DNA from 2 places in the Streptomyces sp. NPDC096193 genome. Region 1 is predicted to be linked to the other one. Evidence: riboswitches for the same ligand, from Rfam matches in the RefSeq annotation. Region 1 holds a riboswitch; the other holds the start of a gene.

Region 1 (3,399 bases):
CGGCGTGCAGCACGTCGGCCGCCTTACCCGGCACGCGGACGGTGAGCGTGTCGAAGTACGCGCCGTGGACGACCTCCACACCGCCGGCGCGCAGGCCCGCGGCGAGCAGCGTCGCGTAGCGGTGGGTGCGCCGGGCGATCGTCCGCAGGCCCTCGGGCCCGTGGTAGACGGCGTACATACCCGCCATCACGGCGAGCAGCACCTGCGCGGTACAGATGTTGCTGGTGGCCTTCTCCCGGCGGATGTGCTGCTCACGGGTCTGCAGCGCGAGTCGGTAGGCACGGTTGCCGTCCGCGTCCACGGAGACGCCGACGAGACGCCCCGGGAGGCTGCGGGCGAACTTCTCGCGCACGGCCATGTACCCGGCGTGCGGTCCGCCGAAGCCCATCGGGACGCCGAAGCGCTGCGTGGTCCCGACCGCGATGTCGGCGCCGAGGTCACCGGGCGAGGTGATCAGGGTCAGCGCCAGCAGGTCCGCGGAGACGGTGACGATCGCGCCGAGCTCGTGGGCCTGCTCGATCACGGGCTTGATGTCGCGTACGACTCCCGAGGCGCCCGGGTACTGCAGCAGGACGCCGAAGACACCCCGCTCGGCGATCTTGGCCGGAATGCCGTCGTGCAGGTCGGCGGTGACGACCTCGACGCCGGTCGGCTCCGCGCGGGTCTCGATCACCGCGAGGGTCTGCGGCAGGACGTCGGCGTCCACGAGGAACACGCCGTTCTTGACCTTGCCGACGCGGCGGGCGAGCGACATGGCCTCGGCGGCGGCCGTGCTCTCGTCGAGCAGCGAGGCGCCCGAGGTGGGCAGGCCCGTCAGCTCGGCGACCATGGTCTGGAAGTTGAGCAGGGCTTCGAGCCGGCCCTGGGAGATCTCGGGCTGGTACGGCGTGTACGCGGTGTACCAGGCCGGGTTCTCCATGACGTTGCGCAGGATGACCGGCGGTGTGAACGTGCCGTAGTAGCCGAGGCCGATCATCGGTGCGAGGACCGTGTTCCGATCGGCGAGCGTCCGGAGCTCGGCGAGTACCTCGGGCTCGGTGCGCGCGTCGGGCAGCGCGAGCGCCTCGGCGTTCTTGATGACGTCGGGAACCGCGGCCGCGGTCAGCTCGTCGAGCGAGCCGTATCCCACCTGGGCCAGCATTTTGGCCTGCGCCTCGGCGTCGGGTCCGATATGGCGCTGCTCGAAGGGGGTGCCTCGCTCCAGCTGTGCGAGCGGAATGCGGTTGGCGGTCATGATGGAGGCCTCCTGGTCTGACGACCTGCGAGGGGCACCACGGCGCGGGTACCCGGACGGCCTCCCCCTCTGTCATCTCAACCTGAGAGCTTCACCGGATCCCCACGAGGGAACCCGGCTTTCACCGTCGGTGAGAGCGGATGCCGTCCGACGCCCGCCCTGCTTTCCAGAGTGACCTCGTCCGTGCGGTACAGGGTGCCTGAGAGATTCCGGGGAGGATTTGCTCCTTCGGCGCCACCGTTTCCTCCGGTGGACTCTCCCGCACGGGGTCAGCAGCCGTTAGTCAGCGTACCAGCGCGTCTTCTCGTCGATCGCTCAAGTGGCCGACACCCCCGATGTGCACTTTCGTATCATTTACGGAGCAGTTGCGACCTCTTGGAGGGACCGTGCAGACCGACATCGATCCGCGCAGCCTGATCGGCCGCAAGGCGTTCGACCGCAACGGGGCCAAGATCGGGACTGTGGACGAGGTGTATCTCGACGATGCCACCGGCGTACCCGAATGGGCGGCCGTCCGCACCGGGCTCTTCAGCAGGGACGCCTTCGTCCCGCTGGAGCCGAGCGAGTTCGTCGACAACGGACTGCGGGTGCCGTACGAACGCGCGTTGATCAAGGACGCCCCCGATTTCGGAGTGGGGCGCCATCTCTCCCCCGAGCAGGAGCTACAGCTCTACCACCACTACGGGCTCGACCTCTCGACCCCGCCGGACACCTCCGCGCCCTCGTCCGGCGACCGCTCCTTCGGCCGTGTCGCCGGCCAGGAGGACTGATCCCCCTCGGGGGGAGTCACCAGCGGCAGCGGGTCGGACAGTTCCAGGTCGGGGTCGTCCACCCGGAAGGTGCGGACACGCCCCGGCGGTGAGGTCGGCTCCTCGAACCGGACCGTGACCCGCCCGATGCCGCTGCCCTGCACCCATCCCGGCCCCAGCTGGGCATGCCGGACATCGTGGCCCGCGGGCCAGCGTCGCTCGGCGAGAGCCGCCTCCGGCTCCGGCTCGGGCGCCTTCTCCTCCCGGTGCGGCACAGCGGCATCCGCCGCCTCGCCGTCGGCCGGTTCTCCCGCCTTCTGTTCCCCGGCGGCCGCGGCCTGCGCGAAGAGATCCTCCTGCGTGTAGTCCGCGAGGCCCGTCACGCCCACGCCGAGCAGCCGCACCCCGCCCGTGGTGTCGACGGACTCCAGCAGCCTCCCCGCCGCTTCGCGCACCACGGCAGGGTCGTCCGTCGGCCCACGCAGCGTCTCGGAGCGGGTGAGCGTGGAGAAGTCGAACCGCCGGACCTTCAGCACGATGGTGCGGCCCGAGTGCCCCGAGGCCCTCAGCCGGTTGACGCACCGGTCGGCGAGCCTCTCCACCTCTATCCGGATCCGGACGCGGTCGTGCAGATCGACGTCGAAGGTGTCCTCCACCGACACCGACTTGGTGTCCCGCTCGGCCACGACGGGCCGGTCGTCGTGCCCGAGCGCCATCCGGAACAGGGACGCCCCGTGCGCCTTGCCGAGCAGCCGCACCAGCTCGTCCTCGCCCGCCTCGGCCAGATCAGCGCAGATGGTCATACCGGCCCTGCGCAGATGCTCTCCCGTGGCCGGGCCCACGCCCGGCAGTGTGCGCACGGACATCGGTCCGAGCAGCTCACGCTCGGTGCCGGGCTCGATGAGCACCAGGCCGTCCGGCTTGGCCTGCTCCGAGGCGATCTTGGCAAGCATCTTGGACCCGGCCAGGCCGACCGAGCCGGTCAGTCCGGTGACGGCACGGATGGCCGCACGCAGCCGCTCACCGGTGGCCCTGGCGGACGCGGTGTCGTCCGCGGCGCCGCCCGCCTCCAGGTCCACAAAGGCCTCGTCCAGGCTCAGCGGCTCCACCAGCGGCGACAGCCGGCCCAGCAGCTCCATGACCTGCTCGCTGATCGTGCGGTAGAGCGAGAAGCGGGGCACGAGATACGCGGCGTTCGGCGCGAGCCGCCGGGCCTGGGCCATCGGCATCGCCGAATGGACACCGAAGCGTCTCGCCTCGTACGAGCAGGTGGCGACGACTCCGCGCGGACCGAGGCCGCCGACGATCACGGGCTTTCCGCGCAGACTCGGCTTCGCCGCCTGCTCGGCGGCGGCGAAGAAGGCATCCATGTCCAGATGCAGGATCGTCGGCGCGGATCTCACATCTCCGATGCTG
Region 2 (3,399 bases), on a different contig from region 1:
AGCGAAGTTCTCCGAGGCGATCATCTCGAGGGTGGACTGCTGACGGTGGAGTTCGGCGTCGACAGCAGCGGCGACGTCCGGGTCCAGTTCGTGCAGAGGGGTGTTCAGATTCGACATCGCGGAATCACAGTCCCTGTCGTGAGGGTGGTCAGTTGCCGGAGAACTCGGTGTACTCGTCCGCGGAGAGCAGATCCTTCGGCTCCTCCGAGACACGCACCTTGAACAGCCAGCCGCCCTCGAAGGGCGCCGTGTTCACCAGCGACGGGTCGTTGACGACGTCCTCGTTGGTCTCCGTGACCTCACCGCTGACCGGGGAGTACAGGTCGCTGACGGACTTGGTCGACTCCAGCTCACCGCAGGTCTCGCCCGCGGTCACCGTGTCGCCGACCTCCGGGAGCTGTACGTACACCACGTCGCCGAGCGCGTTGGCCGCGTGCTCCGTGATGCCGACCGCCGACACGCCGTTCTCGGCGGCCGTCAGCCACTCGTGCTCCTTGCTGTAGCGCAGCTGCTGGGGGTTGCTCATGGCCTGAATTCTCCTGTACGCGGGGGAGTGCTGGGGAACGAGGGGGGAGTGCGGACGATCACTTCTGGCGCTTGTAGAACGGCAGCGCGACGACCTCGTACGGCTCATGGGTACCGCGGATGTCGACCCCGACACCCTCGGTGCCCGGCGCGGCGTGGGCCGCGTCCACATAGGCCATCGCGATCGGCTTGCCGAGCGTGGGGCTCGGGGCGCCCGAGGTGACCTCGCCGACGACCTGGCCGCCGGCGACCACGGACATCCCGGCGCGCGGCACCCGGCGGCCCTCGGCGATCAGGCCGACGAGCTTGCGCGGGGGTGCGGTCTCGGCCCGCTCGGCGGCGGCCTGAAGCGCCTGACGGCCGACGAAGTCGCCGTCCTTCTCGAACTTCACGACCCGGCCGAGGCCGGCGTCGAAGGGTGTGAGCGCCGTGGTCAGCTCGTGCCCGTACAGCGGCATGCCCGCCTCCAGGCGCAGCGTGTCGCGGCAGGAGAGCCCGCACGGGATCAGTCCGGCCGGGGCGCCCGCCTCGGTCAGCGCCTGCCACAGCTTCTCCGCGTACTGCGGCTGGACGAAGAGCTCGAAGCCGTCCTCGCCGGTGTAGCCGGTCCGGGCGATCAGCGCCGGGACGCCGGCGACGGTGCCGGGCAGGCCCGCGTAGTACTTCAGCCCGTCGAGGTCGGCGTCGGTGAGCGACTGGAGGATGCCGGGCGACTCGGGGCCCTGGACCGCGATCAGCGCGTAGGCGTCGCGGTCGTCGCGCACCTGCGCGTCGAAGCCCGCGGCGCGCTCGGCCAGCGCGTCCAGCACGATCTGGGCGTTGCCCGCGTTGGCGACGACCATGTACTCGGTGTCGGCCAGGCGGTAGACGATCAGGTCGTCGACGATGCCGCCGTCCTCCTGGCAGATCATCGTGTAGCGGGCACGGCCGGGGCCCACGGTGCCGATGTTGCCGACGAGCGCGTAGTTCAGCAGGTCCACGGCCTGCGGGCCGGTGACGGTGATCTCGCCCATGTGGGAGAGGTCGAAGAGGCCGGCACGGGTGCGGACCGCGGTGTGCTCGTCGCGCTCACTGGCGTACCGCAGGGGCATGTCCCAGCCCGCGAAGTCGGTCATGGTCGCGCCCAGCGAGCGATGCAGGGCATCGAGGGCGGTGAGACGGGGGGAACTGGTCATGGATGTGACTCCCAGGGCATGGCCGGCGAGGACAATCCTCCCCATCTGTCATCGGAACCTGAGAGGTTCGTCCCGACCACGCGTACTGGTGGACGTGACTTGCACCTTGGGTGGAGCCACTCGAACGCGGCTCGCTTTTCAGATCTGCCTCATCACACGCGGTACGGGGCCTGAGAGATTCAAGGGAGGGACTTGCTCCTTCGGCGCCCGGCGCACACTGTGGCCAGGACTCTCCCGCGTGGATTCAAGCGGCCGGTATGCAGTTGGCGGGCACATCATTGCACGCATCGCGCCGAAGGGCGTCCCCCCAGGCCGGAGGGCTCGGGGCCGGAGCGGACGGCTTGGGAGCTTTCTGCGGACGGCACGGCGCTCCTCACCGGCAAATCGACCTCGTCGCATTACCATTTCTTTACGCTCCATGGGCAAGTGTGGGGGGTGACCCGACAGGGGGAGGGTGATGACTTTGCAGCAGTCCGGTGCATATGCGACCGCCGCGGGAGTGCCTGCGCCGCCGCAGGTACCCGCCCGAGAGGTCGGCGACGTCCTGGGGGCGGCGCCCGTGCTGCGTGACCTGCGGGACCGCGGGGGACGCAGCCCGCACAGCCTGGGGTTCGCCGCGGGCGACGTCGTGGTGGTGTCGGGCCTGCCGGGCAGCGGGAAGTCCACACTGATCAGACGCGCGGCAAGCGGCCGGCGGATCGACTCCCAGGACACGCGGGACCGGTGGGACGCGAGGATGCCGAGGTTCCTCCCGTACGCCGTCTACCGGCCCTTCGTGCGGCTCGCCCACTACGCGGGCCTGCGCCGGGCCCTGCGCTCCGGCGAGAGCGTGGTCGTGCACGACTGCGGGACCCAGACCTGGGTGCGGCGCTGGCTGGGCCGGGAGGCGCGGCGCCGCGGCAGCGCGCTCCATCTCGTTCTCCTCGACGTCTCCCCGGGGATCGCCCGGCAGGGACAGCGCGAGCGCGGCCGCGGGGTGTCCGGTTACGCCTTCGCCCGGCACCAGCGCGCCGTGGGCCGGCTCATCGGTGACGCGGAGGCCGGGAAACTGCCCGCCGGCTGCGCTTCGGCGGTGCTGCTCGACCGGGACGCGGCGACCGTGCTGTCACGGGTCGGTTTCGGCGAGGAGTGATCGCTCGGCCCCGTCCCCGGCCCGGCGGGCGCGCGCATTAGGGTCGGGGGAAGCACAGAGGAGAGCCGGGGGAGAGACCAGCACATGACCATTCAGGGACAGGCGCATCCGCATCCGTCCGGCGGCTGGCCGGCGAACGAGCTCGAAGAGGTGCTCGGCGCCTCCCTCGGCAACCCGGCTGCCGGGGGCCGGCTCGTGGAGGTCCTCGGCCGCAGCTTCCTCTGGGTGCCGCTGCCCAACGGCGGCGGCCCGGACAGCCCCAACCTCGATCTGCCCACCACGGAGATCGAGGGACAGGCGTATGTGCCGGTCTTCAGCTCCGAGCACCAGTTCCTGACCTGTGTGGGCAGTCATATGCCCTTCACCGTGGCGCCCGCGCGCGACTTCGCCCGCGGGCTGCCGCCGCAGCTGGGCATCGCCGTCAACCCGGGCGGTGTCGTCGGCACCCCGCTGCCGCCGTCCGCCGTGGCGGAGCTCTGCCGGGCCGGACGCCACGAACCGGGCGGGCCGCAGGTCGGGGCGAGCGGCGGGCGGGTGCGGCTGTTCGAGCCGGACTGGCAGGAGGAG

The links. Region 1 has a riboswitch for glycine ahead of gcvP (aminomethyl-transferring glycine dehydrogenase). Riboswitches for the same ligand answer to the same signal wherever they lie in the genome.
Region 2: another riboswitch for glycine. It lies ahead of gcvT (glycine cleavage system aminomethyltransferase GcvT); the one in region 1 lies ahead of gcvP (aminomethyl-transferring glycine dehydrogenase).

What each region holds. Positions count from the first base shown of each region.
Region 1 is NZ_JBEOSJ010000001.1:599,498-602,896, forward strand. Features, by position in the region: gene gcvP (aminomethyl-transferring glycine dehydrogenase) at 1-1,234, opposite strand, end outside; glycine riboswitch at 1,411-1,506, opposite strand; gene ABTX78_RS02745 (PRC-barrel domain-containing protein) at 1,570-2,004, shown strand; gene ABTX78_RS02750 (DNA polymerase IV) at 1,914-3,386, opposite strand.
Region 2 is NZ_JBEOSJ010000011.1:229,540-232,938, reverse strand. Features, by position in the region: gene glyA (serine hydroxymethyltransferase) at 1-117, opposite strand, end outside; gene gcvH (glycine cleavage system protein GcvH) at 149-526, opposite strand; gene gcvT (glycine cleavage system aminomethyltransferase GcvT) at 585-1,700, opposite strand; glycine riboswitch at 1,850-1,947, opposite strand; gene ABTX78_RS18730 (AAA family ATPase) at 2,158-2,832, shown strand; gene ABTX78_RS18725 (enhanced serine sensitivity protein SseB) at 2,917-3,399, shown strand, end outside.